Regions from separate parts of the Streptomyces sp. NBC_00029 genome, predicted to be linked through region 3. Evidence: riboswitches for the same ligand, from Rfam matches in the RefSeq annotation. Region 3 holds a riboswitch; each other region holds the start of a gene.
The links. Region 3 has a riboswitch for cobalamin ahead of OG753_RS27730 (ribonucleoside-diphosphate reductase subunit alpha). Riboswitches for the same ligand answer to the same signal wherever they lie in the genome.
Positions count from the first base shown of each region.

Region 1: linked by a shared signal. The riboswitch ahead of OG753_RS37015 (CoA-acylating methylmalonate-semialdehyde dehydrogenase) and the one ahead of OG753_RS27730 (ribonucleoside-diphosphate reductase subunit alpha) in region 3 are both predicted to bind cobalamin.
Region 2: linked by a shared signal. The riboswitch ahead of metE (5-methyltetrahydropteroyltriglutamate--homocysteine S-methyltransferase) and the one ahead of OG753_RS27730 (ribonucleoside-diphosphate reductase subunit alpha) in region 3 are both predicted to bind cobalamin.
Region 4: linked by a shared signal. The riboswitch ahead of OG753_RS12420 (cobalamin biosynthesis protein) and the one ahead of OG753_RS27730 (ribonucleoside-diphosphate reductase subunit alpha) in region 3 are both predicted to bind cobalamin.

Region 1 is NZ_CP108292.1:8,047,069-8,054,363, reverse strand. Features, by position in the region: gene OG753_RS37035 (3-hydroxybutyryl-CoA dehydrogenase) at 1-631, opposite strand, end outside; gene aceB (malate synthase A) at 628-2,220, opposite strand; gene aceA (isocitrate lyase) at 2,401-3,687, opposite strand; gene OG753_RS37020 (short-chain fatty acyl-CoA regulator family protein) at 4,073-5,488, shown strand; cobalamin riboswitch at 5,553-5,738, shown strand; gene OG753_RS37015 (CoA-acylating methylmalonate-semialdehyde dehydrogenase) at 5,924-7,295, shown strand, end outside.
Region 2 is NZ_CP108292.1:7,843,255-7,850,549, forward strand. Features, by position in the region: gene tsaD (tRNA (adenosine(37)-N6)-threonylcarbamoyltransferase complex transferase subunit TsaD) at 1-379, opposite strand, end outside; gene OG753_RS36125 (sulfite exporter TauE/SafE family protein) at 434-1,216, opposite strand; gene OG753_RS36130 (cobalamin-binding protein) at 1,269-2,189, opposite strand; gene metE (5-methyltetrahydropteroyltriglutamate--homocysteine S-methyltransferase) at 2,310-4,634, opposite strand; cobalamin riboswitch at 4,795-5,021, opposite strand; gene xdhC (xanthine dehydrogenase accessory protein XdhC) at 5,153-6,013, opposite strand; gene xdhB (xanthine dehydrogenase molybdopterin binding subunit) at 6,015-7,295, opposite strand, start outside.
Region 3 is NZ_CP108292.1:5,898,125-5,905,419, forward strand. Features, by position in the region: gene OG753_RS27730 (ribonucleoside-diphosphate reductase subunit alpha) at 1-2,085, opposite strand, end outside; cobalamin riboswitch at 2,229-2,358, opposite strand; gene OG753_RS27735 (GNAT family N-acetyltransferase) at 2,403-2,900, opposite strand; gene OG753_RS27740 (YbdD/YjiX family protein) at 2,999-3,193, opposite strand; gene OG753_RS27745 (carbon starvation CstA family protein) at 3,193-5,412, opposite strand; gene OG753_RS27750 (GntR family transcriptional regulator) at 5,576-6,340, opposite strand; gene OG753_RS27755 (extracellular solute-binding protein) at 6,630-7,295, shown strand, end outside.
Region 4 is NZ_CP108292.1:2,577,898-2,585,192, forward strand. Features, by position in the region: gene OG753_RS12395 (VOC family protein) at 1-387, shown strand, start outside; gene OG753_RS12400 (hypothetical protein) at 459-1,901, opposite strand; gene OG753_RS12405 (hypothetical protein) at 2,081-3,211, opposite strand; gene OG753_RS12410 (anion permease) at 3,522-4,811, shown strand; gene OG753_RS12415 (hypothetical protein) at 4,837-5,058, shown strand; cobalamin riboswitch at 5,178-5,321, shown strand; gene OG753_RS12420 (cobalamin biosynthesis protein) at 5,359-6,321, shown strand; gene OG753_RS12425 (cobyric acid synthase) at 6,318-7,295, shown strand, end outside.

The DNA of each region.
Region 1 (7,295 bases), 2.1 Mb from region 3:
CGGACTCGGCCATCCGGATGGCCGAGAGCAGGTAGGGGATCAGCAGTGCGTTGACCACGAAGCCGGCCCGGTCCTGGGAGCGGACGGTGGTCCTGCCCAGGGTGTCGCGGGCGAAGGCCTCCACGGCGGCGACGGTCTGCCGCGACGTGTGGAGGGAGGAGACGACCTCCACGAGCGGCAGGACGGGTACGGGGTTGAAGAAGTGCAGGCCCACGACCCGGTCGGCGCGGCCGGTGGCCATGCCGAGGCGCATGATCGGGATGGCCGAGGTGTTCGTGGCGAGGATGGCCTCCGGGTCCTCCACGATCTTGTCCAGGCGGGTGAAGACCTCCGACTTGGCTCCGGGGTTCTCGGTGACGGCCTCGATCACGAGCTGCCGGTCGGCGAGGTCCTCCAGGTCGCCGGTGAAGACGAGCCGGGCCAGGGCGTCCTCGGCGGGGATCCGGTCCAGCTTGCCGCGCTGCACGGCGCGTTCGAGGGAGACGGCGACGCGTTCCCGGGCGGCCCGGGCGGTGGTGGCGTCGGCCTCGGCGACGACGGTGTCGAGTCCTGCGCGGGCGCAGACCTCGGCGATGCCGGAGCCCATCTGGCCGCCGCCGACGATGCCGACCCTGCTGATGTCCATGCTCATGCGGAGGTCTCCGTCCGGCGGACCAGGTGGCGGGTGTAGGCCTCGGGGGTGAAGAAGGCGGGCAGGCGGGGGGTGAGCGCGGTGTCCACGAAGAGGTCCCGCGCCTCGGTGACCAGGGCCTGCGGGTCCTCCTCCGCCAGTGCCTCGCATTCGGCGTCGAGGAGGGTGAGCACGGTGGAGCGCTCCACCCGGTCGTGGCGCAGCCACTGCCAGATCTGGACGCGGGCGATCTCGGCGGTGGCGGCGTCCTCCATCAGCCCGTTGAGCGCGACGGCTCCGCGGCCGCGCAGCCAGGCGTCGAAGTAGCGCAGGGCCACGGCCACGTTGGAACGGATGCCCTCGGAGGTCGGCGGGGCCGCGATCCGGCGGACCGACAGCAGATCGGCGGCGTCGACCTCGACGTCCTCGCGCGTGCGCTCCAGCTGGTTCGGCCGCTCCCCCAGCACGCCGTCGAAGACCTCACGGCAGACGGGGACCAGACCGGGGTGGGCGACCCAGGAGCCGTCGAAGCCGTCCTCGGCCTCCCGCTCCTTGTCGAGGCGGACCTTCGCCAGGGCGGCGGTGTTGGCCTCCGCGTCCCTGCTGGGGACGTGGGCGGCCATGCCGCCGATGGCGTGGGCGCCGCGCTTGTGGCAGGTACGGACGAGGAGTTCGGTGTAGGCCCGCATGAACGGGGCGGTCATGGTGACCGCGGCCCGGTCGGGGAGCTGGAAATCGGTGCGGTGACCGAAGGTCTTGATGAGGCTGAAGAGGTAGTCCCAGCGGCCCGCGTTCAACCCGGCGCTGTGCTCGCGCAGTTCGTAGAGGATCTCCTCCATCTCGAACGCGGCGGTGATCGTCTCGATGAGGACCGTGGCGCGGACGGTGCCGCGCGGGATGCCGAGCAGGTCCTGGGCGAACAGGAAGATGTCGTTCCACAGGCGTGCCTCGTACCGGTTCTCCAGTTTGGGGAGGTAGAAGTACGGGCCGTGGCCGGCGTCGATCTGCCGCTGCGCGCAGTGGAAGAAGTAGAGGCCGAAGTCCACGAGGGACGCGGACATGGGCCGGCCGTCGATCTCCAGGTGTTCTTCGAGGAGGTGCCAGCCGCGCGGGCGGACCATGATGGTCGCGAGGTCCGTACCGAGGCGGTACTCCTTGCCCTCCGGGGTGGTGAAGTCGATCCGCCGCTCGATCACGTCGAGCAGGGCCAGCTGGCCGCCGATGACGTTGTCCCAGGTGGGCGAGGTGGCGTCCTCGAGGTCGGCCATCCACACGCGGGCGCCGGAGTTGAGGGCGTTGACCGCCATCCGGCGGTCCGGCGGGCCGGTGATCTCCACGCGGCGGTCGGTGAGACCGGGCGCCGGCGGCGCGATCCTCCACTCGGGGTCCTGCCGGATCGCGCGGGTGGCGAGGGGGAGGACGAGGGGGGTGCCACCGGCCAGGTGGGCCGAGCGGCGGGTGCGCTCCTTGAGGATCTCCTGGCGGCGGCCGGCGAACGCGTCGTCGAGCCGGCCGATGAAGTCCAGGGCCTCGGGGGTGAGGATCTCGTCGTGGCGGTCGCCCGGTGTCCCGAGGACCTCGACGCGGCGGGTCGGTGCGTGAATGGACATGCGGGTCTCCTCCGGGAGAGGGGAGGGCCGGACGGGAGCTGGTTTCTCCGGCCTTCGAGGAACGCGGGTGACGGTGCCGGCGGGGCGCCCGGGTACTGCGTGCACTCGGGCACCCCGGGCCCTACGGCGAGGTGGTGCCCGGGGTGTTCCGGGCGGCCTGCGGCCCGGATCGGGCGGGTCCTAGTGGAACTGCTCCTCCTCGGTGGAGCCGGAGAGCGCGGTGGTGGAGGACGCCGGGTTGACGGCGGTGGAGACGAGGTCGAAGTAGCCGGTGCCGACCTCGCGCTGGTGCTTGACGGCGGTGAACCCGTGGGCCTGGGCGGCGAACTCGCGCTCCTGGAGGTCGACGTAGGCGGTCATGCCGTGCTCCGCGTAGCCGCGGGCCAGGTCGAACATGCCGTGGTTGAGGGAGTGGAAGCCGGCCAGGGTGATGAACTGGAATCGGTAGCCCATCGCGCCGAGCTCGCGCTGGAACTTGGCGATCTGGTCGTCGTCCAGCGCGGCCTTCCAGTTGAAGGACGGCGAGCAGTTGTAGGCCAGCATCTGATCCGGGTACTGCGCGTGGATCGCCTCGGCGAACTCGCGGGCCTGGGCCAGGTCCGGGGTGCCGGTCTCCACCCAGATCAGGTCGGCGTACGGGGCGTACGCCAGGCCGCGGGCGATCACCGGGGCCATGCCGTTCCGCACGTGGTAGAAGCCCTCGGCGGTGCGCTCACCCGTGCAGAACTCCGCGTCGCGCTCGTCGACGTCGCTGGTCAGCAGAGTGGCCGCGAGGGCATCGGTACGGGCGATGATCAGGGTCGGGGTGTCGGCGATGTCGGCCGCCAGCCGGGCCGCGTTGAGGGTGCGGACGTGCTGCGCGGTCGGCACGAGGACCTTGCCGCCCAGGTGGCCGCACTTCTTCTCGGAGGCGAGCTGGTCCTCGTAGTGGATGCCGGCCGCGCCCGCCGCGATCATCGCCTTCGTCAGCTCGAAGGCGTTCAGCGGGCCGCCGAAGCCGGCCTCGGCGTCCGCGACGATCGGCGCGAGCCAGTCCGTGGTGTCGGTGCCGCCCTCGGCGGTGGCGATCTGGTCGGCGCGCAGCAGCGCGTTGTTGATCCGGCGGACCACCTGGGGGACCGAGTTGACCGGGTAGAGGCTCTGGTCCGGGTAGGTGTGCCCGGCCTGGTTGGCGTCGGCTGCGACCTGCCAGCCGGAGAGGTAGATCGCCTGGAGGCCTGCCCGCACCTGCTGGACGGCCTGGCCGCCGGTGAGGGCGCCGAGGGCGTGGATGTAGTCCTGCTCGTGGAGCTGTCGCCACAGCCGCTCGGCGCCGCGCCGGGCCAGGGTGTGCTCCTCGCGGACGCTGCCCGAGAGCCGCACCACGTCCTCGGCCGTGTAGGTGCGCTCGATGCCCGCCCAGCGGGGGTCGTCGGCCCACCGCTGCCTCAGCTGCTCGGCCGCCGCCGTCGTGTTCGCCTCTGCCATGACCGTCACCGTTTCTGTCCGTCGCGTGTCTTGCCAATGCGCCGCCCGAGGGATCGAAAGCATTGGCACTCTGTGCCCAGCTGGGGATCGCGGCCGCCGAACCCGGCCTGGGGCCGAAGCGTGAGCAATGCTGCCGAGCCGCCGGGGCGGACTGCCCGGATCCCCTAAATCAGGGCGTGAGCCGGGCCGGTCAGTCCTTCCCGGCCACCGTGTCCGGCGGGCCGCTGCATCGACTCTGGCACCGACACCGAGTGCCATCAAGCAGGTACATCTGCCAAGCTTTGCGAATCTTCGGCGCCACAATTGCCAAGGTTGCGAAGGCCGTCGGGCAGACAGATCCCCGTATCCTGGCGTCGCGTGTCCGGCCCGGCGGCGAAGGAGTGCGGTGAGCAAGACGTACGCGGGAGCGCGGCTGCGGCGGCTGCGCGAGGAGCGCCGGATGACCCAGGCCGACCTGGCCCGGATGCTCGCCATCTCCCCCAGCTACCTCAACCAGATGGAGCACGACTCCAGGCCGCTCACCGTCCCGGTCCTGCTGCGGCTCACCGAGGCCTTCGGGGTGGATCCGGGCTTCTTCTCCGAGCGCGACACCAGCCGTCTGGTCGCCGATCTGCGCGAGGCGCTCGCGAACGAGGTGGCCCAGGCCCGCGTCTCCCCCTCGGACCTGGCCGAACTGGCCACCCGTATGCCCGCGGTCGCCTCGGTGCTGCTCGACCTCGGCCGGCGCAGCCGGCTGCTGGCCGAGCGCCTCGCCGACGCCGCCGACGGCCGGGACGTGGCGGCCGACAGCCCGCGCTCACCCCACGAGGAGATCCGCGAGTTCTTCTACCGCCGGCAGAACTACCTCCACGACACCGATCTCGCCGCCGAGGGTCTCGCCGCCGAGATCGGTATCCGCCCGGGGGACGTGGTCAGCGCCCTGGCCCGCCGGCTCTCCGAGCGGCACGGCGTCAGGACGGCCACGGATTCCGACCGGCTGCACCACTACGACCCCTCCTCCCGGGTACTGCACCTGTCGAACCGGCTGCGGCCGGGGCAGCAGGCGTTCCGGATGGCCACCCAGCTGGCGCTGATCGAGTACGGGGCCGAGCTCGACCGGCTGGCCGCCGAGGATTTCCCGCCCGGCTCTCCCGTCCACGCCCTCGCGAGGATCGGCATCGCCAACCACTTCGCGGGCGCGCTCATCCTCCCGTACCGCGCGTTCCACGCGGCCGCCGAGGAGTTCCGCTACGACATCGAGCGGCTCACCGACCACTTCGGGATCGGCTACGAGACCGTCTGCCACCGGCTCAGCACCCTGCAACGTCCCAGGCTGCGCGGTGTTCCCTTCTCCTTCGTCCGGGTGGACCGGGCCGGGAACATGTCCAAGCGGCAGTCGGCGACCGGGTTCCACTTCTCCCGCGCGGGCGGCACCTGTCCACTGTGGAACGTCTACGAGGCCTTCGCCGCGCCGGGCCGCATCCACGTCCAGGTGGCCGCCATGCCCGACGGGCAGCGGTACCTGTGGACCGCGCGCGCCGTCACCCGCCACCGCGGCGGATGGGGCGAGCCCGGCAAGACCTTCGCGATCGGGCTGGGCTGCGAGATCCGGCACGCATCGCGGCTCGTGTACGCCGACGGGCTCGACCTCGACAACACGGCGGCCGCGACGCCCATCGGCATGGGCTGCCGCCTGTGCGAACGGCTCGACTGCCCGCAGCGGGCCGTTCCGCCGCTCGGCCGGGCGCTGGCCGTCGACGAGAACAGCAGCACCTTCATCCCGTACCCGGTGACCAGGAGCCGCGCCCCGGCACAGGACTGAGGGGACGTCAGTCGGCCACGGGGCCGGCGAAGGCGCGCGGCGGCGGCTCTGGACTTACTAGGACGTCCAACTATATGTTCGTGGCACAAGGTCCGCGGTGCAGGGAAGCCGGTGAGAATCCGGCACGGTCCCGCCACTGTGACCGGGGAGTGTGCTGCCATCCACACGCCACTGACGAGGTCTGTCGGGAAGGCGGGCGGCGCGCGGGGATCCGGGAGTCAGGATACCGGCCGCGGAACGTTCCGTGTTTTCCACGAGGATGGAGCAGACACGCATGGCACCGGTTTGTACCCACGACCCTGGTGATCCGGCGGAGCGCACGCACGCCTTCGCGCGCTCGTAGTCCCACGGCCCTCCCAGCGGCGCACCCCATCGGGTGCCGTCCGCGGGTCCGCCGTGCCATCCCCGGATCCAACCTGACGAGAGCAGGCACCCATGGTCCGCGAACTCACCCATTTCATCGGCGGCAAGCACACCACCGGATCCTCCGGTCTCTTCACCGACGTCCACGACCCCAACACCGGCGCCGTCCAGGCCCGTGTCCCGCTCGCGGGGCGGGCCGACACCGAGGCCGCCATCGCCGACGCCGAAGAGGCGCAGGCCGACTGGGGGCAGTGGAACCCGCAGCGCCGCTCGCGCGTGCTCCTTCGGTTCCTCCAGCTGGTGGAGGGCGAACGGGACTCCCTCGCCCGGCTGTTGTCCTCCGAGCACGGAAAGACCGTCGCCGACTCCCACGGCGATCTGCAACGCGGCCTGGAGGTGGTGGAGTTCGCCGCCGGCGTCCCGCACCTGCTGAAGGGCGAGTTCACCGACAACGCGGGCAGCGGGATCGACGTGCACTCGCTGCGCTCGCCACTGGGCGTGGTCGCCGGGATCACCCCCTTCAACTTCCCCGCGATGATCCCCCTGTGGCAGGCCGCCCCCGCCCTGGCCTGTGGGAACGCCTTCATCCTGAAGCCGTCCGAACGGGACCCGTCCGTACCGCTGCGCCTGGCCGAGCTGTTCCTGGAAGCAGGTCTGCCGCCCGGTGTGCTGAATGTGGTCAACGGCGGCAAGGAGGCCGTCGACACCCTCCTCGAGGACCCGCGCGTCCAGGCTCTCGGCTTCGTCGGCTCCACCCCGATCGCCGCGCACATCTACGCCACCGCCGCCGCCCACGGCAAGCGCGCCCAGTGCTTCGGCGGCGCCAAGAACCACATGATCGTGATGCCCGACGCCGATCTCGACCAGGCCGTGGAGGCGCTCATCGGCGCCGGCTACGGCTCCGCGGGCGAGCGCTGCATGGCCATCGCCGTCGCCGTCCCCGTCGGCGAGGAGACCGCGGACGCGCTGGTGACGAAGCTGAAGCAGCGCATTGCCACCCTGCGCGTCGGCCGCTCCGACGACCCCGGGGCCGACTTCGGGCCGCTGGTCAGCCGGGACGCCCTCGACCGGGTGAACCGCTACGTCGGCATCGGTGCCACCGAGGGCGCCGAACTCGTCGTGGACGGACGCGGGTTCACCCTCCCCGGGCACGAGAGCGGCTACTTCGCCGGCGCCACCCTCTTCGACCGCGTGACCCCCCGGATGCGGATCTACCGCGAGGAGATCTTCGGCCCGGTGCTGTCCGTCGTACGGGCCGCCGACTACGAGGAGGCCCTGCGCCTGCCCACCGAGCACCCGTACGGCAACGGCGTCGCGATCTTCACCCGTGACGGCGACACGGCACGCGATTTCACCCGCCGGGTGGGCGCCGGCATGGTCGGCGTCAACGTGCCGATCCCCGTTCCCGTGGCCTACCACACCTTCGGCGGCTGGAAGCGGTCCG
Region 2 (7,295 bases), 1.9 Mb from region 3:
CGTGCCCGGCCAGGTGATGGACGCCGTACAGCGGCACCCCGGCCGCGTAGGCCAGGGTCTTGGCCCCGGCCAGGCCGACCTGCAGCGCGCCCGAGAGGCCGGGCCCGGTGGTGACGGCGACCACGTCGATCTGACTGAGCCGCAGTCCGGCCCGGTCGAGGGCCTGCCGGACGACCGGGTTGAAGGCGTGCAGGTGCGCGCGGGCGGCGATCTCGGGCACGACGCCGCCGAAGCGGGCGTGCTCGTCCATGCTCGACGCCACCACGTGCGCGAGGAGCCTGCCGTCCTGCACGATGCCCGCGCCGGTCTCGTCGCACGACGACTCGATCCCCAGCACCACTGGTCCGCTCACAGCTCCCCGCCTTCTTCTGCGCCACATCCGCAATTGCGCACTATATGTAATAAGAGTCGGATGGTGGCCGCCCGGTGCGGGTCAGCGCAGGATCTGGACGGCGTAGAGGGTTCCGACGCCTACGGCGAGGGTGCCGAGCAGGATGCGGAGGGCCGTCTCGGGCAGGTGCGGCTGGAGACGGGCACCGAGGTATCCGCCGACCAGACCACCGGCCCCGCACGTCAGGCCGAGGAGCCAGTCGGGGGCGACATCGCCCGTGGCGGCCAGGGAGAGCAGCGCATAGGTGACCGCGCCGACGACGGAGGTGATGAAGGTGGCGGCCAGCGCCGCGGGCGCGACGGTGGCAACCGGCGCTCCACGGCCGACGAGGACCGGGCCGAGCAGGGAGCCGCCCCCGATCCCGTAGATGCCGCCGACCATGCCGACGGCCAGGGCCAGCGAGGTCGTGGAACGGGGGGAGGGCCGGCGGGTCGCGCGGGCCGGCGCGGGGCGCAGCGTGCGCAGCAGCAGCCACAGCCCGAGGGGCAGCAGCAGTGCGGCGATGAGGAGGCGGAAGACGCGCGGGCCCGGCACGGCGAACACCCGGATCACCGCGCCGATGATCACGCCCGGCACGGTGCCCACGACCAGCAGGCGGGTCAGCGGACCTCTCAGACTCCCCGCTCTGTGGTGACGCAACAGCGCACCGGGCCCCGCCACGACGTTGAACAGCAGGTTCGTCGGCGTCACCGCCGGGCTCGGCACGCTCAGGACACTGATCTGCACGGGCAGCAGGAAGACGGCTCCGGAAACACCCACGGGCGCGGTGACCACTGATATCAGCAGCCCGGCGGCGAACGCCAGCAGTCCCGTCGACCACGTCACGAAAACCCCCTGGAGAGAACACTTCGGGCCGGAAGCGGCCCCGGCCCGTCCGTCAGTCGCGGTCGAGGCGGAGCGCCTCCGTCGGGCGCACCGGATCACCTGCCGACACCCCGTGCAGGACGTGCGCCAGCACCTCCGCGCCCCGTACGACGCGGGGGCCCGGCCGGTTGAAGCAGGCGGGCCCGTCCAGGACCCACACCTCACCGGCGCGCACCGCGGGCAGCTCCTCCCACCCGGGCAGGGAGGTCAGCAGTTCCCGCTCGCGCAGGGTGCGCTCCGGGCCGAAGCCGCAGGGCATGACCAGGAGCACGTCCGGGCGCGCGGCCCGGACCGCCTCCCAGTCCATCGGCCGGGTGTGCTCACCCGGGGCGGCGATCAGGGCCTCCCCGCCCGCGCACGCGATCTGCTCCGGCACCCAGTGCCCGGCCGGCCAGAGGGGGTCGAGCCATTCGATCGCCACCACCCGGGGCCGCCGCCGCCCGGCCACCTGCGACCGTACGGCCTCGAGCCGCGCGGCGAGCACCTCCCGGCGCTCCCGCGCGTACCGTCCCACGCCGAGCAGTTCGCCCACCGTGACCAGGCAGTCCAGTACGTCGCCCAGCGTGCGCGGCTCCAGGCTCAGCACGCGGGGCCCGCCGTCGAGGACGCGCACCGCCCGGCTCACCCCCGCGTAGGACACCGCGCAGACGTCGCACAGGTCCTGGGTCAGGATCACTTCGGGAGCCAGGGTGGCGAGGGCGTCGGTGTCGAGGGTGTAGAGGGAGGAGCCGCTGTGCGCGGCGCCGCCGACCGCGTCGGAGATCTCCCTGCTGCTCAGGGTGTCCGCGGAGAACTCGGCGGAGGTCACCACGGGCACCCCGGCCACCACCTGCGGAGGCCAGTCGCACTCGTGCGTACGGCCCACCAGATCGGCGGCCAGGCCGAGCTCCGCCACGATGTCGGTGGCCGCGGGCAGCAGGGAGACGATGCGCATCCCCCCGACCCTAGGGGATCCGGCGGCTCGCCGGTCCCCGTCGTCGCGGACGTCGGCCGGTGTGCGTTCGAGGCCGGTCCGGGCCGGACGCGCGGGGCGTCCGGCCCGGAGCCGCGGGTGTCAGGAGCCGTCGCCCGACAGGTCCGCGCGGACCTCGTGCGCGGCCGCGACGAGGTTCTCCAGGGAGGCGCGGGTCTCTGTCCAGCCGCGGGTCTTCAGACCGCAGTCGGGATTGACCCAGAGCCGTTCGGCGGGGATGGCAGCGAGCCCCTTGCGCAGGAGGGCCGCTGCCTCCTCGGTACCGGGGACGCGCGGGGAGTGGATGTCCCAGACGCCGGGACCCGCCTCGCGCGGGTAGCCGTGCGCCGCCAGTTCGTCCGCGACCTGCATGTGGGAGCGGGCGGCCTCCAGGCTGATGACGTCGGCGTCGAGGTCGTCGATGGCCTGGACGATGTCGCCGAACTCCGCGTAGCACATGTGGGTGTGGATCTGGGTGTCCGGCCGGACTCCACTGGTGCTCAGACGGAAGGACTCGGTGGCCCACTCCAGATACTCCGCGTGGTCGGCGGCCCGCAGCGGCAGGGTCTCGCGCAGCGCGGGTTCGTCGACCTGGATGACCGAAGTGCCGGCCGCTTCGAGGTCGCCGACCTCCTCGCGCAGGGCGAGGGCCACCTGGCGGGCGGTGTCGCCGAGGGGCTGGTCGTCGCGGACGAAGGACCAGGCGAGCATGGTGACGGGGCCGGTGAGCATGCCCTTGACCGGCTTGGTGGTCTGCGACTGCGCGTACGTGGTCCAGCGGACGGTCATCGGCTCGGGGCGGGAGATGTCCCCGGCCAGCACCGGCGGGCGGACGTAGCGGGTGCCGTACGACTGCACCCAGCCGTGCTGCGTGGCGAGGTACCCCGTCAGCTGCTCGGCGAAGTACTGGACCATGTCGTTGCGTTCGGGCTCGCCGTGCACCAGGACGTCGATCCCGGTCTTCTCCTGGAAGGAGAGCACCTCGCGGATCTCGTCCTTGATGCGCTCCTCGTAGCCGGCGGCGTCGATCCGTCCGGCGCGGAGGTCGGCGCGCGCGGTGCGCAGCTCGTTCGTCTGCGGGAACGAGCCGATCGTGGTGGTCGGCAGCAGTGGCAGACCCAGGTGCGCCCGCTGGGCGGCGGTCCGCTCGGCGTACGGCTGCGAGCGCCGCCCGTCGGCGTCGGTGATGGCCGCGGTGCGGGCGCGGACCGCGGGGTCGTGGGTGATGGCGGAGCCGGCGCGGGAGGCGAGGTCGGCCCGGTTGGCGGCGAGTTCGGCGGCGATGGCGCCGGTGCCCTGGGCGAGACCGCGGGCGAGGGTGGTGATCTCGGTGGTCTTCTGGCGGGCGAAGGAGAGCCAGCGCCGGATCTGCGGGTCGATGTCGCGTTCGGCGCTGGCGTCCAGCGGGACGTGCAGGAGGGAGCAGGACGAGGCGACGTCGACGCGGTCGGCGAGGCCGAGGAGGGTGCCGAGGGTGGTCAGGGACTTCTGGAAGTCGTTGATCCAGATGTTGCGGCCGTTGACCACACCGGCGACCAGCCGCTTTCCGGGCAGCCCGCCGACGGCGGCGAGGTCGTCGAGGTTCGCGCGGGCGCTGCCGGTGAAGTCCAGGGCGAGGCCTTCGACGGGGGCAGCGGCGAGCACCGGGAGGGCGTCGCCGAGCCGGTCGAAGTACGAGGCGACCAGCAGCTTCGGGCGGTCGGTGGCCGCCCCCAGGTCGCGGTAGGCGCGGGCGGTGGCGCTCAGGTCGGCCGGGGTGCGGTCCTGGACCAGGGCGGGCTCGTCGAGCTGGACCCAGTCGGCGCCGGCGGCGCGCAGATCGGCCAGGACCCGGGCGTAGACGGGCAGCAGCCGGTCGAGCAGGGTGAGCGGCTGGAAGTCCGCGGCCACCCCCGGGGCGGGCTTGGCCAGCAGCAGGTAGGTGATGGGGCCGACCAGGACCGGGCGGGCGGAGTGCCCGAGAGCCAGGGCTTCCTTCAGCTCGGCGACCTGCTTGGTGGAGTCGGCGGTGAAGACGCTGTCCGGGCCGAGTTCGGGGACCAGGTAGTGGTAGTTGGTGTCGAACCACTTGGTCATTTCCAGCGGGGCGACGTCCTGGGTGCCGCGGGCCATCGCGAAGAGGCCGTCGAGCGCATGGGCCTCGACGGCTGCGCGGTGCCGCTCGGGGACGGCGCCGACCATGACACTGGTGTCCAACACGTGGTCGTAGTACGAGAAGTCACCGGTCGGCACCTCGTGGATGCCGGCGTCGGTCAGCTGCTGCCAGTTCGAACGGCGCAGGTCGGCCGCGGTCCGGCGGAGGGCGTCGGCGGTGACGCGGCCCTTCCAGTAGCCCTCGACGGCCTTCTTCAGTTCGCGGTTCTGTCCCTGGCGGGGGTAGCCGTGAACGGTGGCTCGTGCTGCCGTGGCGGCGGGCTTGGGTGTCACGGAACTCTCCTTCGCGAGATGTGTCCTGAACATCCCGGTGACGGGACGCGGACGCGAAGGAACGACAGAACGGGCGGTCCACGCCGCGGGGATGCCGCAGGTGCCGCTCGCTGTGTACGCCGACCCGCCCACGAGGTCACCGAAATGGCCGCATGCGAACGTTCGCGTGCGGGCAACGGGCAGGTCTTCGGACTCGCGGGCACGCCTGCCGGTCTCCCGGCGGGCACCTACTGGCCGTCGCTTCCCAGGACCGTTGTCCGGACCCAGTGCTCATGACGGCGGTCGTTCCCGCTCACCGCTGCGGGGCAGTCCCGGATTCCCACCGGGTTCCCTCTTACGACGCATCCCGCCTGGCGGACGGGGCGAACCAGCTGCGCGAGCAACACTAGGTCGATTTCGTGGAGTTCGAGTACAGCGGTCCACATGCCGGACGCATGAAATGAGACACGGCGGGCCCGGGGCGGGCGTTCCCGGCTTCCGGCCCCGGGCCTGCAGGAACCGGGACTCCCGCGTTCCGGTCAGGCAGGGGCGCGGAGACGGAGTTCGGCGTCCACCGGGTCCGACACCTCCTGAAGGACGGGCTGTTCGAAGGTCCGGAGCAGGTCCGCCGCGACACTCACGGCGATCGTGGCGGGTTCCTTGCCGGTGATCCCGGCCGTCCCGATCGGGGTCTTGATCCGGGCGATTGCGGCCGCGTCATGGCCGCCCTCGGCGGCCAGGCGCTGCCGGAACCGTGCCCATTTCGCAGACGAGCCGATCAAACCGATCGAGCCGAGACCGCTGGTGCGCAGGGCGGCGTCGCACAGTGCGGCGTCCTCGGCGTGATCGTGGGTCATGATCAGGACGTGAGCGCCGGGCGGCAGCTCCGAAAGCACCTCCTCCGGAAGCAGCGGGGTGTGGTGCACATGAATCTGCGCCACCGCGTCCGCGAGCACGCCCAGCCGCTCACCCGTGAGCATGTCGGGGCGGCTGTCGGTCAGGTGCAGGTCGAGATCGTGCCGGGCCAGGATGCGGGCCAGCTCCAGTCCCACGTGCCCGATGCCGAAGACCGCCACCGCCTGGACCACCGGGAGCGGTTCGAGCAGCACGGTGACGGACCCGCCGCAGCACTGCACGCCGTGCCGTCCGGTGACCTTGTCGTTGAGGGCGAACTCCATCATCTCCGGCTCCGGACCGGCCGTGCCGGACAGCTCGCGCGCCCGGTCGATGGCGACGGCCTCGATGTTGCCGCCGCCGATCGAACCCCACGTCTCGGTCCGTCCCACGACGAGCTTGGCACCGGCCCGGCGGGGCGCGTGGCCGCGCACAGCCGCGACGGTCACGAGCACGCCGGGTTCCCGGCGTGCCCGCAACCGTGCGACCGCGGCCACCCAGCTCATGTCAGGCATGGCTCAAGGCGTTTGCGTCGGCGGGGACCACGCTGCCGTCGGCTGCGGGAGCGCACGGGCGCGCGCCGCCCCCGCGGGCCGCCTGGATCGCCCAGTACACCGCTTCGGGCGTCGCCGGGGAAGCGAGCTCGACGCTGGCTCCGGCCGGCCCGAACGCCGCGGCGGCCTGCCGCAACGCCTCCCGTACCGAGAAGGCCAGCATCAGCGGAGGCTCACCGACCGCCTTGGACCCGTAGACCGCGCCCTCCTCCGTGGCGTTCTCCAGCAGCCTGACGTTGAACTCCTCGGGCATCTCCGAGAAGCTCGGCAGCTTGTAGGTGCTCGCCGCCTGGGTCAGCAGCCGGCCCCGGTTCGGCCCGTCGCCCGCGTCCCACCGCAGGTCCTCCAGCGTCAGCCAGCCCGCGCCCTGCACGAAACCGCCCTCGACCTGACCGATGTCGATCATCGGGGAGAGGCTGTCGCCGACGTCGTGCACGATGTCCACCCGCCGGATCCGGTACGCGCCGGTGAACCCGTCCACCTCCACCTCGGCCGCTGCGGCCCCGTAGGAGAAGTACTTGAACGGCGAGCCGTGGAACACCTTCGCGTCCCAGTGCAGACCCTCGGTCCGGTAGAAACCGGCCGCGGACAGCTGGACCCGCTGGAAGTACGCGGTGCGCACCAGGTCGTCCCAGGCGAGCTCCTTGTCGCTGCCGAGGACGCGTGCGACGCCGTCGACGATGCGCACGTCCGGGGCGCCCGCACCCAGCTGGGTGCCGGCCACCTGGAGCAGCCGCTCGCGGATCTGCTCACAGGCGTTCTTCACCGCGGCGCCGTTGAGGTCCGCCCCTGCGCTGGCCGCGGTGGCGGAGGTGTTGGGCACCTTGTCCGTGCGGGTCGGGGCGAGCCGCACCTTGTGCAGTGGAATGCCCAGTGTGGTCGCGGCCACCTGCAGCATCTTGGTGTGCAGGCCCTGCCCCATCTCGGTGCCGCCGTGGTTGATCAGGACCGAGCCGTCCTTGTAGACCAGCACCAGCGCGCCGGCCTGGTTGAAGGCCGTGAGGTTGAACGAGATCCCGAACTTGATGCCGGTGAGCGCGAGGGCGCGCTTGGTGTGCGGGTGCGCTGCGTTGAAGGCCGCAATCTCGGCCCTGCGATCGGTGATCGCGGCGTCGCCCCGGACCTGGTGCCAGACGGTGGAGATCCGTTCGGGGTGCAGGACCGGCTGTCCGTACGGCGTGGACTGGCCCTGCCGGTAGAAGTTGCGTTCGCGCAACTCCATCGGGTCCAGGCC
Region 3 (7,295 bases):
CTCCCACGCCGTGCGGTACAGGTCGCGGACCTCGGCCGGGATCCAGCCGAAGCCCTGGACCGAGCCGGAGGAGTCGCGCAGCGCCTCACGGGTCTGGGCGTCCCACACGCCGAGCTGCTTCAGCTCCTCCACCAGGTAGCCGTTCACCTGGAGGAACTCACCGCTGAGCGTCTCGCGCTTGAAGAGGTTGGAGACCTGCGGCTCGATGCACTCGTACACACCGGCGATCGAGGCGATCGTGGCCGTCGGGGCGATGGCGAGGAGCAGCGAGTTGCGCATGCCGGACTTCGCGACGCGGGCGCGCAGCGCGTCCCAGCGCTCCGGCCAGTTCAGCTCGACGTCGTAGTGGTCCGGGTGCAGGACACCGCGGGCGGTGCGGGTCTGCTCCCAGGCGGGCAGCGGGCCGCTGCGCTCGGCGAGGTCGCACGAGGCCTCGTACGCGGCCAGCATGATGCGCTCGGAGAGCTTGGTGGACAGGGCCTTCGCCTCGGGGGAGTCGAAGGGCAGCTTCAGCTTGAAGAAGACGTCCTGCAGGCCCATCGCGCCCAGGCCCACCGGGCGCCAGCGGGCGTTGGAACGGCCGGCCTGCTCGGTCGGGTAGAAGTTGATGTCCACCACGCGGTCGAGGAAGGTCACGGCGGTGCGGACGGTCTCGTCGATCCGCTCCCAGTCGATCTCGCCGTCGACGACGAAGGCGCCCAGGTTGACCGAACCGAGGTTGCAGACGGCGGTCTCGCCGTCGTTGGTGACCTCGATGATCTCGGTGCACAGGTTCGAGGAGTGCACGACGGTGCCCGGCTCGGCGGTCTGGTTCGCCGTGCGGTTGGAGGCGTCCTTGAACGTCATCCAGCCCTGGCCGGTCTGCGCGAGGGTGCGCATCATCCGGCCGTACAGGTCGCGGGCGGGCATGGTCTTGCGGGCCAGGCCGTCCGCCTCGGCCTTGCGGTAGGCGGCGTCGAACTCGTCCCCCCACAGGTCGACCAGCTCGGGCACGTCGGCCGGGGAGAACAGCGACCAGTCGGCGTCGGCGTTCACACGGCGCATGAACTCGTCCGGCACCCAGTGGGCGAGGTTCAGGTTGTGCGTACGGCGCTGGTCCTCACCGGTGTTGTCGCGGAGCTCCAGGAACTCCTCGATGTCCGCGTGCCAGGTCTCCAGGTAGACCGCGGCGGCGCCCTTGCGGCGGCCGCCCTGGTTCACGGCGGCGACGGAGGCGTCGAGGGTCTTCAGGAACGGCACGATGCCGTTGGAGTGCCCGTTGGTGCCGCGGATCAGCGAACCGCGGGCGCGGATGCGGGAGTACGAGAGGCCGATGCCGCCGGCGTGCTTCGACAGGCGCGCCACCTGGTGGTAGCGGTCGTAGATCGAGTCGAGCTCGTCCAGCGGGGAGTCCAGCAGGTAGCAGGAGGACATCTGCGGGTGACGGGTGCCGGAGTTGAAGAGCGTGGGGGAGGACGGCAGGTAGTCCAGCCGGCTCATCAGCCGGTAGAGCGAGGCCACTTCCTCCACGGCCTGGACGCTCTCGTCCGCGGCGAGACCGCAGGCCACGCGCAGCATGAAGTACTGCGGGGTCTCGATGACCTGACGGGTGATCGGGTGGCGCAGCAGGTAGCGGCTGTGCAGGGTGCGCAGGCCGAAGAAGCCGAAGCGGTCGTCTGCGCCCTCGGCGAGGGTGAGCTCGACGAGCGAGTCCAGCCGGGCCGCGTGGGTGCGGACGAACTCGGCCGTGCGGTCGGCGATGAGGCCCTCGAGGTGGCCGACCTCGACGGAGGCCGAGAAGGACGTGGAGCCCTGGCTCGCGGCCTCGTCGCGCACGGCCAGCGTCAGCAGGCGGGCGGCGAGGCGGGAGTAGGCCGGGTCCTCGGAGATCAGACCGGCGGCGGCCTCCGTGGCCAGCCCGCGCAGTTCGGCGTCGTCGGCGGCGGAGCTGCGGCCGCGCAGCGCGGAGGCCGCGACCCGGCCGGGGTCGGTGTCGGGGAGGTCCGCCGTAAGTTCGGTGAGGGTACGCAGCAGCGTGGCCCCCGGGCCCTCGGTGTTGTCGCCAGAAGTGGACTCGGCGCGCGGTGCGGAAGGCGCGATGGTCACGGCGGGAGCTCTCCCTCGCTCGGCCCGGTCATCGGCGGGGAGGGGCGCGAGCGGGCGCATGCGGGCGCGACGCGAACGCGTACCCCGGCATGGCGTCCACCGGCCCAACCGCGAGGCCCGGACGAATCGGCACCCGGTTCGGTCGAGCCGGGCGCGCTGTCGGCAGGTCATCGGACTTGGCGTCCGGTAGCCGGACACTTCATACCGTTGCGGGACAGTTCCGGATTCGCACCGGATTCCCCTGCGGCGACAGCAGGCATGAGCATACATGTGGGGGCGGCCCGTTGCGGCAACCCCCACATGTAGTGTCGGCGTGGCTACAGCTTGAGCCGATACGCCAGGAGTGTCAGGCCCTCGATCGGCGCCCAGTCCCGCTCCGGCGTGCGTACGAAGCCCAGTCGCAGATAGATCCGGTGGGCGCCGGCCATGCTGCGCTGCGTGGAAAGAACCAGGCCGGTCACCCCGTCGAGGGCCTTCGCCCGCTCGATGCAGGCCCGCACCAGAGCCTCACCGGCACCCTGCCCGCGGGCCTCGTGGGCCACCGCGAGCATCCGGAACTCGGCCTCGTCCGGGGCCGCGATGTCGGCGAGCGGGCTGCCGGGCGCGGCGAAGGTCACCCCGCCCAGCAGGCGCCCGTCCCGCTCGGCGACGAGCACCTCGGCCCGGGCGGCCCGGCCGGCCACGTCGCGCAGCACGTCGAGGTAGGCGTCGTCCTCGTTGAAGTCCAGATGCCCGTCGGTGAGGTAGGCCTGCGCCGTGATCCCACCCAGCTCCGCGTAGTCGGCGGGCAGCGCCGTTCTGATCACCATGTCCATGAGGTCGAGTGTGCAGGACGGGCCGGTGGCGGTGCCCGGTGCGGATCCGGCGAAGGCCCCGCCGGAAGTGTCCGGCGGGGCCTTCGGTCCGGGTGGGCTCAGCAGCAGCGGAAGCCCTCGCGGGGGTCCGCCTCGCGGGCGTCCGTGCGGGCGCGTTCGAACGCGCGGCGGGTGAGCACCTCCGCGTCCGGGTCGTGGGAGCGGGCGTGGGCCACGTAGCGGTCGTACGCCGCCTCCCCCGAGAACTCCCGTACGTAGAAACGCACCTTCGCCAGCGCGCTGCGCACGCTCATCAGGCCACCGGCTCCTTGACGTGGCCGCCGCCCGCGTCCGGGCCCGCCGCGGCGAGCTCCGCCCGCTCCTCGGCGGTCGCGATCAGCCCGGCCGGGGCGACGATCTTCGACTCGGTCCACGGGACCTCGGAGAGGGTCGCCGAGCCGGGGTCGCGGACGGCCTTCAGGCAGGTCCGGGCCGCGTCCGCGAGGACCACGATGATCAGGACGGCGAAGAGGGCGCACAGGACGCCGTCCACCGTGGCGTTGGTGACCACGGTGTGCATGTCGTCCATGTTCTTGGCGGGCGGCAGGACCTTGTCGGCGTCGATCCCGGCCTGGTACTTGTCGCGCTGGGCGAAGAAGCCGACCTTCACGTCCTCGGAGAAGATCTTCTGATAGCTCGCGGTCAGGGTCACCGTGGCGTCCCAGACCAGCGGAACGCCCGTCACCCAGGCCCACTTGAGCCGGCCGGACTTGACCAGCAGCGTGGTGCAGACGGCCAGGGCGACCGCGGCGAGCAGCTGGTTGGCGATGCCGAAGAGCGGGAAGAGCTGGTTGATGCCGCCCAGCGGGTCCTTGATGCCGACCCACAGGAAGTAGCCCCAGCCGCCGACGACGATCGCGCTCGCGAACCACACGCCGGGCTTCCAGCTGACGTCCTTGAAGGACTTGTGCACGTTGCCGAGGGTGTCCTGGAGCATGAACCGGCCCACGCGGGTGCCCGCGTCGAGCGTGGTCAGGATGAACAGCGCCTCGAACATGATGGCGAAGTGGTACCAGAACGCCTTCATGCCCGCACCGCCGACCACGGCGGAGAAGATCTCGGACATTCCGAGTGCGAAGGTCGGCGCGCCGCCCGTACGGGAGAGCAGGCTGGCCTCCTCGACGTCCTTGGCGGCCTGGGCGAGCGCCTCGGGGGAGACGGCGAAGCCGAAGTTGGTCACGGCCTGGGAGGCGGACTCGACCGTGGTGCCGATGATGCCGGGAGGGGAGTTGACCGCGAAGAAGAGGCCGGGCTCGATGATGCAGGCCGCGATGATCGCCATGACGGCGACGAACGACTCGGTCAGCATCGCGCCGTAGCCGATCATGCGGACCTGCGTCTCCTTCTGGATCATCTTCGGGGTGGTTCCCGAGGAGACCAGGGCGTGGAAGCCGGAGAGCGCACCGCAGGCGATGGTGATGAAGACGAAGGGGAACATCGAGCCGGCGAAGACCGGTCCGTCGCCGCGGGCCGCGAAGTCGGTGACCGAGGGCATCTTCAGGGTGGGCATCGCGATGACCACGCCGATCGCGAGGAGCGCGATGGTGCCGACCTTCATGAAGGTGGACAGGTAGTCGCGGGGGGCGAGCAGCATCCACACCGGCAGCACCGATGCCAGGAAGCCGTACACCACCATCCAGATGACCAGCGTCTCCTTTTCCAGGGTGAAGGTGCCCGCGAAGGAGGACTCGGCGACCCAGCCGCCCGCGACGATGGCGAGCAGCAGCAGCGCGACGCCGATGACGGAGACCTCGGTGACCCGGCCCGGCCGCAGGACGCGCAGGTAGAAGCCCATGAACACGGCGATCGGGATGGTCATGCCGATGGAGAAGACGCCCCAGGGCGAGTGCGCCAGGGCGTTGACGATGACCAGGGCCAGGACCGCCAGCAGGATGATCATGATGGCGAACACGGCGATCAGGGCGGCGGCACCGCCGACGGGGCCGATCTCGTCCCTGGCCATCTGGCCGAGCGAACGGCCGTCGCGGCGGGTGGAGAAGAACAGCGTGACCATGTCCTGGACGGCGCCGGCGAAGATCACGCCCGCGACGATCCAGATGGTGCCCGGCAGGTAGCCCATCTGCGCGGCGAGCACGGGTCCGACGAGCGGGCCGGCGCCCGCGACGGCGGCGAAGTGGTGGCCGAAGAGCACCCGGCGGTCGGTGGGATGGAAGTCGACACCGTTGTCAAGGCGTTCGGCGGGGGTGGCCCGGGTCGCGTCCACCTTCAGCACGCGGTGGGCGATGAAGCGCGCGTAGAAGCGGTAGGCGATCGCGTACGAGCCCAGTGCGGCGGCGAGCAGCCAGGCCGCGGAGATCTCCTCGCCGCGCGAGAGCGCGAGCACGCCCCAGCCGATGGCGCCGACGAGTCCGACGAGCACCCACGCGGCGATGGACTTGGGAGAGGGCGAGCCGGGCGCGGTGCCCGGACTCGCCGTGTCCCGTTCTGCCCCTGTTGCTTCCGGTTCAGGCATGACCTCGTCCCCTCGTCGATCATCTGCGTAAGGGCAGGGAATCTACGGGGGATTGCCCGGTGAGCGTAAGGGTCCGTCCGCATTCCGGTATGTGAAGGAATTCGGTAGGCCGGGGTCCGCCGGGCGGGGCCGGGCGAGCTCGGACGGGGCCGAACGTACGAGGTCAGACCGCCGGGCGCTTGAGCCTGGCGACGAACTTGTAGCGGTCGCCGCGGTACACCGACCGCACCCACTCCACCGGTTCGCCGTCGGCGTCCAGGGAGTGGCGGGAGAGCATCAGCATCGGCAGGCCGACGTCGGTGCCGAGCAGGCCGGCCTCGCGCGGGGTCGCCAGTGAGGTCTCGATGGTCTCCTCGGCCTCGGCGAGGTGCACGTCGTACACCTCGGCGAGTGCCGTGTAGAGGGAGGTGTACTTGGCGAGCGACCGGCGCAGCGCGGGAAAGCGCTTGGCCGACAGGTGCGTGGTCTCGATGGCCATCGGCTCACCGCTCGCCAGGCGCAGCCGTTCGATGCGAAGGACCCGTCCGCCCGTGGTGATCTTGAGCAGTCCGGCGAGGGTGTCGTCGGCCGTCACGTAACCGATGTCGAGGAGCTGGGACGTCGGTTCCAGTCCCTGGGCCCGCATGTCCTCCGTGTACGAGGTCAGTTGCAGGGCCTGGGAGACCTTGGGCTTGGCCACGAAGGTGCCCTTGCCCTGGATCCGTTCCAGTCGCCCCTCTACGACCAGTTCCTGGAGGGCCTGCCGGACGGTGGTCCGCGAGGTGTCGAACTCGGCCGCGAGCGTGCGCTCCGGCGGCACCGGGGTGCCGGGCGGCAATGTCTCGGTCATGTCGAGCAAGTGCCGCTTGAGTCGGTAGTACTTGGGCACGCGCGCCGTGCGAGTGGCCGCCCCGCCCTCCGGCTCCGTGGTCGCCCCTTCGGTGGCCATCGCCGCCCGCCTTCCCGACTCCAGTTTCGCTGCCGTCACCGGCTCCTCCGATATGTGCGGTCACATCGTGACACGTAAGGGGGGACAGGCCTTCTCTCTCCCCAGGTGTCGGTCCGATAACGGACCGGGCACCCGCTCATTAGACCCTTGACACCCCTAAAGGTCTAGGCCAAGCTCCAGCTACTGGTCTAAACCAATATGGATCAGATCCCGGCCCCACGGCAGTACTTCGCGTATGTCACCGCGGCGGGCAAGGGAAGTGCAGGCAGGCATCCCTGAGGAGGGTGGCGTGAAGCGCAAGCTCATCGCGGCGGTTGGAGTCGCGGGCATGGTGATCGGCCTCGCGGCGTGCGGTGATTCCGACAGCAAGGGGGGCGACAAGGCTTCCGAGGCCAAGGAGCTCACCGTCTGGCTGACGGTCGACGCCCAGAAGAACTGGCCGGAGCTCGTGAAGGCGGCCGACGACGCGATCGTTGCCAAGCACCCGGGTCTCACGATCAAGCACGAGTACTACGGCTGGCCGGACAAGAACGCCAAGCTGGACGCCGTACTTGCCACGGACAAGGCCCCGGACGTTGTCGAGATGGGCAACTCCGAGATGATCGGCTACACGTCGACCGGCGCCTTCGCCGAGATCGACCCGTCGAAGTTCGAGAACTCCGGCGCCTGGCTGGACGCCCTCAAGGAGTCCGTGACCTACGACGGCAAGACCTACGGCGTCCCCTACTACGCCGGTGGCCGTGTGGGCACCTGGCGCAAGGACATCGCCGCCGAGGCCGGCGTCGCCGCCGCGCCGAAGACGTGGGCCGAGTACACCGCCGCGCTGGACAAGATCCAGGCCGCGAAGGGCGACAAGTTCAGCGCCCTCTACCAGCCCTCCCCGGACTGGTACGCCGCGATGTCCTTCGTCTACGAGGCGGGCGGCAGCATCGCCAAGAAGGACGGCGACAAGTGG
Region 4 (7,295 bases), 3.3 Mb from region 3:
GTTCCGTCCATCTGTCCCACCCTGGTCTACCGCGACGCGAAGGCGGCCATCCGGCTGCTGACCGAGGCCTTCGGATTCAGCCAGATCGCCGTCTACGAGGGTGAGGACGGGTCGGTGACGCACGCCGAGCTGGCATACGGCAACGGCGTGGTGATGCTGGGCAGCTCGGGCACGGGCGGGGTCTTCGACAAGGCCATGGAGGGCGCCGGCCCCTCGGGGGTCTATGTCGTCGTCGACGACGTGGACGCCCACCACCGTCGGGCCGTCGAGCACGGCGCGGAGATCGTGATGGAGCCCACCGACCAGGACTACGGCTCGCGCGACTACATGGCCCGGGACGCCGAGGGCAACGTCTGGAGCTTCGGGACGTACGCGCCGCAGGTCTGACCCCGCGGCGCGCCCGCCCCCTGCCCGATTCCCGCGGTGCCGGCTACCCGCGGAGCAAGCTTCCTACGGAGTCACTCGCCGCCGGTGTGGACCTGGAAGGCCGCCCTGCGGACCGCTTTGGCCAGCGTCGGGTCGGGGTGGGCCGCGGCCAGCGCGACCAGCACCTGCACCGTGCGCGGATGGCCGACCGCACGGACCTCGTCCAGCAGCCGGGGCACGGTGGTCCGGACGGCCGAGTCCAGGTGCCGGGCCAGCAGTTCGGCCTCACCGTGGTCGGCGATGGCGGCCGCGGTGTCCACCCAGAGCCAGGTCGACTCCTCGGCGGTCAGGACGTACTGCGCCTCGTCCGGGTCGATCCCGTCGTGCTCGGCGAGCCAGAGCAGGGCGTAGGGACGCAGGGCGGGCTCGCGCACGGCGGAGCGCACCTCGGGTTCGGCGGGGGCGCCCACCACGCGCAGCGCCTCGAAGGCGAGGCCGCGCAGCAGGGCGTCCTCGCCGCGGGCGGCCTGCAGGAGCTCGGCCACGGCATGGCCGACGGGCCGGGCGGCGAGCCATGCCTGGTACTCGGCGCGGGCCGGGCCCGGGGTGAGGCGTGCGCAGCCGTGCAGCATGGCGGCGGCGGACTGCTCGATGTTCCCGGCGGGGCTCTGCGCCGCGACGCAGATCTGCTCCAGCTTGACCCAGACGGCCCAGCTGCCGAGCGGGGTGAGCGCGGCCCGGGCGGGACCGAGGGTGACGGCGTCCACGGCGGCGAGTCCGCCGAGCGCCCAGCGCAGCAGCCGGGCGAGCGGGACGGGGCGGGCCTCCGCGGAACCTGCGGCCGAGGTGAGCGCCACCGCGGAGGTCGGCGCCACCGCGGGCTCGGCCTCGTAGGGGATCTCGCACCGTTCGTCGCGCAGTTCGGTGACGCGCTGCCCGAGCAGGTCGAGCAGGTCGGGGACGGTCACCGGGCCGGCGGACAGCTGGAGGAGGGAGAGGAGTTGGGGCATCGCCTCGACGACCTCGGCGACGGCCGAGGGGGCGATGTCCGCGGGAGCGGGGTGGACCAGCGACCAGGCGTCGAAGAGCGCGACCCAGCCGCGCAGTACGGCGGTGTCGTCCCGGTCCCAGGCGCGCAGCCGCCAGCCGGGCCGGGCGTGACCGCCGTGCACCTCGACCAGTCCGGCGAGCCGGGCGCGGTCCCAGCCGACCTGGATCTGGCCGTGCGTCAGTCCCAGCTCTCCGGCGGCGCGTTCGACGTCGGCCGGGGGCAGGGCGCCCGTCGGGGCGGGCCGGCCGCCGTCTCCGGCGCCGAGGTTGTGCTCGGCCCAGCGGGTCAGGCGTACGGCGTCGGCGAGCGAGGCCCGGGCCCGGTTCGCGAGGTCGGCCGTGGCGGGTGTACCCGCCGGGGGCCGGGGCGCGGGACGGGTGCGTCGGTCGGTCACCGCCTTGCGGGCCGCGGCGACGGAGCGCGGCGAGACGAGTCGGAGTCTGGAGTCGCGAGCCAACTGCTCATCAGGCTTTCGGGACGTCACGGAAGCAGTCTCGCCCGTCACTGGCCGAAAGCCCAAACGGAACCAGCCGTTGCCACCGGCCGCCCGCAGTGCAGACCGGGACAAGCCGCCCGCAGGGCCCTGTCCCTCACAGGGCCTTCACATGACGGGCCTTCATCCTGGCCCTCGTCCGGGCCTTCTCGCGGGCGTTCACCCGGCCTTCACATGAGGGGGGTGAGGAAGCGGCGCAGGGCTTCCTCGTAGCCGGCCGGGTCGGCGTTCCACATCGCGCCGTGGCCGGCCCCGTCCACGGCGTGCAGGGTGACGAGGTCGGGGCGGGCGGCGGCGAGCCGCCGGGAGGGCTCCCAGGGGGCGAGCGCGTCGTCCGGGCCGTGGAAGATCAGTACGGGGACGCGCAGCGCGCCGGGGTCCGCGCCCGCCGGCCGGCGGTCGACGCGCAGGCCCGCGCGGCCCTCTGCGGCCCGCACCGCCAGCGGAAGCAGCACGGACGGAGTGCCGCGCGCGGCCGCGAGTCCGCGCAGGGTGGCGTGCCAGTCGAGCACCGGCGAGTCCAGCACCAGTCCTGAGATCACATGGGACAGCGCCGAGCGCTCGGCGGCGTGCAGCGCCATGGTGGCGCCGGTGGACCAGCCGTGCAGGACCACGCGGCGGGCTCCGTACCGCACGGCGTAGCGGATGGCGGCGTCCAGATCCCGCCATTCCGATTCCCCGAGGTGACCGAGGCCGTCCGGGGAGGCGGGGGCGCCGAGGTCGCCCCGGTAGCCGAGGTCCAGGACGGGCAGCTGGTGGCGGTGCAGGAAGGGCATGACGACCATCGGGTGCTCGCGGCTGCTGCCGAGGCCGTGCACGGTGATCACCCAGGTGTCCCGGACCGCGGGCACGAACCAGGCGGGCAGGGCGCCGAGCTCCCCGGGGACGTCCACGTCGGCGTGCTCGAGCCCGAGGGCGGTGCCCGGGTTGCCGACGTACACCTGGGGGGTGAGGGAGACCCGCGTGCCGGGGCCGAGGGTGCCGTGGGTGACGGAGACGAGCCGCCGCACGACGGCGTCCGGGCCGGGGTCGGCGTCGGGGAGCACGGGTCCGACGACGGCGTGCACGCCGGGTGCGACCAGGCCGTAGGTGCCGGGGCGCAGGGAGGCGAGCGAGCGGGTGAGGGTGATGCGGTCGGCGGCGGCCGAGTGGACGCTGAGCTTCGGCCCGCCGGGGAGCGGACGTCCGGGTTCGGGCCGCAGGGCCGCGTCGGCGGCGTGCCTGCCGACGGCGACGGCGGCCGCGCCGGCAACCAGGAGGGTCGTGGTGACGGCCGCAGCCGTTGCTGTCGCGGTTCGCACGGCTCCAGTGTCGCGGCGCGGCCTCGGGCGGGCCACCGGAGGAGATCCCTCCGCCATCTGCGAGGGTGGAGTGATCTGGGTCTCATTCGGGGCCGGAGAGGGGGGATCGTATGCAGGGCGGAGTGCCTGCGGAGGGGTTCATTCACCCGCCTTTGACGTGCATTAATGGCGTTATCTGCGCCAGAATCAGGACGAATGACCCGATCACCCCCCGGGCCAGTACACCGCCCCGCCCGAGTCAGTTCATCTTCCGTTCATCCAGGTTGCCTACGGTCGCCGAGCCACTGACGTCAAACAGAAGCCTGGGTAAATGGAGCACATAACGCTTCTCCTCGGGATCGTGATCATTACCGCTCTCGTGTTCGACTTCACGAACGGTTTCCACGACACGGCCAACGCGATGGCCACCACCATCTCGACCGGCGCCCTCAAGCCCAAGACGGCGGTGGCCATGTCCGCCGTGCTCAACCTCGTCGGCGCGTTCATGTCCGTGGAGGTCGCCAAGACGATCTCCAAGGGACTGGTCAACGAGGACGGCATCCAGCCAGAGGTGATCTTCGCCGCCCTGGTCGGAGCGATCCTCTGGAACCTCGTCACCTGGCTGGTCGGGCTCCCCTCCAGCTCCTCGCACGCCCTGATGGGCGGCCTGATCGGTGCCGCGGTCGCCTCCGCCGGCCTCGGCGCGGTCAACGGCAGCGTCATCGTCACCAAGGTCCTCATCCCCGCGATCGCCGCCCCCCTGGTGGCCGGCATCGCCGCGTACCTGGCCGCCAAGGTCACGTACCGGATGGGGAACAAGGTCGGCGAGAAGACCTCCGCCAAGGGGTACCGCGCCGGTCAGATCGCCTCGGCCGGTCTCGTCTCCCTCGCGCACGGCACCAACGACGCTCAGAAGACGATGGGCATCATCACCCTGGCCCTCATCGCCGGCGGCGCGATCGCGCCCGACGCGAACCCGCCGGTCTGGGTCATCGTCTCCGCCGGACTCGCCATCGCGATGGGCACCTACCTGGGCGGCTGGCGCATCATCCGCACCATGGGCAGTGGCCTGACCGACCTGCAGCCGCAGCAGGGCTTCGCCGCCCAGACCTCGGCCGCGTCCGTCATCCTCGCCTCCTCCAACCTGGGCTTCTCGCTCTCCACCACCCACTCGTGCTCCGGTGCGGTCATGGGTGCGGGCCTGGGCCGCAAGGGCGGTGTGGTCCGCTGGTCCACCGCGACCCGCATGTTCGTCGCCTGGGGCCTGACCCTGCCGGCCGCCGCGCTGGTCTCGGCCGGTGCCGAACTGGTCATGCGCATCGGTGACGTCGGCATCGCCGCGGTCACGCTCTTCCTGATCGGCTCCTGCCTGGCCATCTGGCTCATCTCGCGCCGCCAGGTCGTCGACCACAACAACGTCAACGAGGTGGAGCCGGCCCACGCCGAGGAGCCGGGTGTCGTCACCACGGCGATCGCCGCGGTCACCGTCCCGCCGACCGTCGCCGCAGCCGGCATCGGCACCCCCCTCGCCGGTACGACCGCCGCGGTCACGGACGAGGACCTGAAGGCCACCATCCCGGCCGCGACGCAGACCCCGGCGGCTCCGGCCGCCGCGGTCTGACCGAGACACACAGAGGAACGGCAGTATGAAGATCGACTGGGAAGCGCTCGGCTCCGTCTTCGGGGTCAGCCTCCTCGCCACCGTCGCCCTCGTGGCCCTCTTCACCCTGGGCCTGGTGGGCCTGTCCAAGCACGAGACCGCGACCGAGCAGGGCGGCACCGCCACCCTCGCCCGTACCGGCGCGTACGCCTGCTTCGCGCTCGTCGCGGCGGCCGTGACGTACGGGATCTACCTGATCGTCGCCTGATCCGCCGCCCCGCGGCCGGCCAGGCGTGAAGGCTCCCTCCGGGTTTGTCCCGGAGGGAGCTTTTCGCATCCCGGGCCCCCCACGGCACCGCAGGTCAACGGCGAGTTGACGGGCTTCGCGGTGCATGGTGGACTGCCCGAGCCATTACGGCGGCATGGAGAGGAAGTCCGGTGCGAATCCGGCGCGGTCCCGCCACTGTCACCGGAGCACTCGGGCCGAGTGCGACCGGGAGCCAGGAACTCTCGCCGCCGGACACGTCGAACCAGGGCGCGGACCCTGAGTGAGGACATACCTGTCACCATGCGTGCCGATCGCGTTTTCGCGTACGGCGCCACGGCGGGCCTGATCGGCGACCGGATCCTCGGTGATCCGCGCCGAGGGCACCCCGTGGCCGCCTTCGGAAAGGCCGCCGCCGCCGTCGAGCGCTCCCTGTGGCGCGACGACCGCTCCCGGGGCCTCCTGCACACCCTGGTGTGCGCCGGGGGCGCGGCCGCCGTCGGGGCCCTGGGCGCCCGCGCCGTGCGCTCCCGGCCCGCGGCCGCCCGTATCGCCCTGACCGCCGCCGCCACCTGGGCCGTCGTGGGAGGCACCTCGCTGGGCCGGGAGGCCCGCGCCATCGGCGGGGCGCTCGCCGCCGGGGACATCGAGGTGGCCCGGGAGCGGCTGCCCCACCTGTGCGGGCGCGACCCGCAGGCCCTGGACGGGCAGCAGATGGCCCGCGCCGTCGTGGAGTCCGTCGCCGAGAACACCTCCGACGCGGTGGTCGGGGCCCTGGTGTGGGGCGCCGTCGCCGGAGTCCCCGGCCTGCTGGCCTTCCGCGCCGTGAACACCCTGGACGCGATGGTCGGCCACAAGTCCCCCCGCTACCTGCGCTACGGCTGGGCCTCCGCCCGACTCGACGACCTGGCGGGCTGGCCGGGGGCCCGGCTGACGGCGGTCGCCGCCGTACTGGCCGGCCCCGACCGGCGGGGCGCCGTACGGGCCTGGCGCGCGGACGCCGCCGCCCATCCGAGCCCCAACGCCGGACCCGTCGAGGCCTCCTTCGCCGGGGCGCTGGGCGTCAGACTGGGCGGGACCCTCGCGTACGGCGGCCGGGTCGAGCACCGGGCGGTATTGAACGGCGGGGCGGGGCGGCCGGTGGAGGTCGCGGACATCGAGCGGGCGGTACGGCTGTCGCGGCAGGTGAGCTGGCTGGCGCTGGGTGCCTGTGTGGCCGTCCGGCTGCTGGTCTCCCGTACGACGAAGAAGGGGCGGCGCGCATGAGCGGCGCGAAGCGCGGCGGGGGTCTGCTGGTCGCGGGCACCACATCGGACGCGGGGAAGAGCGTGGTCACGGCGGGGATCTGCCGCTGGCTGGCCCGGCAGGGCGTGAAGGTGGCGCCGTTCAAGGCGCAGAACATGTCGCTGAACTCCTTCGTGACCCTGGAGGGCGCCGAGATCGGGCGCGCCCAGGCGATGCAGGCCCAGGCGGCCCGCGTGGAGCCGACCGCGCTGATGAACCCGGTGCTGCTCAAGCCCGGCAGCGACCGCAGCAGCCAGGTGGTGCTGCTGGGCAAGCCGGTGGGCGAGATGAGCGCCCGCGGCTACCACGGCGGGCGCCAGGAGCAGTTGCTCGGCATCGTCACGGACTGCCTGGAGCAGCTGCGGGGCACGTATGACGCCGTGATCTGCGAGGGGGCGGGGAGTCCGGCCGAGATCAACCTGCGCCGGACCGACATCGTGAACATGGGCATCGCGCGGGCCGCGCGGTTCCCGGTGGTGGTGGTCGGCGACATCGACCGCGGCGGGGTCTTCGCGTCCTTCTTCGGTACGACGGCGCTGCTGTCGGCCGAGGACCAGTCGCTGATCGCCGGGTACATGGTCAACAAGTTCCGCGGTGACGTGTCGCTGCTGGAGCCGGGCATGGAGATGCTGCGCGGCCTGACGGGCCGGGCCACGTACGGGGTACTGCCGTTCCAGCACGGGCTGGGCATCGACGAGGAGGACGGCCTGCGGGTCTCCCTGCGCGGGGCGGTACGGGAGTCCGTGGTCGCGCCGCCGGTGGGCGAGGACGTGCTGCGGGTCGCCGTGTGCGCGGTTCCGCTGATGTCGAACTTCACGGACGTCGACGCGCTCGCGGCGGAACCGGGCGTCGTGGTGCGGTTCGTGGACCGGGCCGAGGAGCTGGCCGACGCGGACCTGGTCGTCGTACCCGGCACCCGGGGCACCGTCAAGGCCCTGCAGTGGCTGCGGGAACGC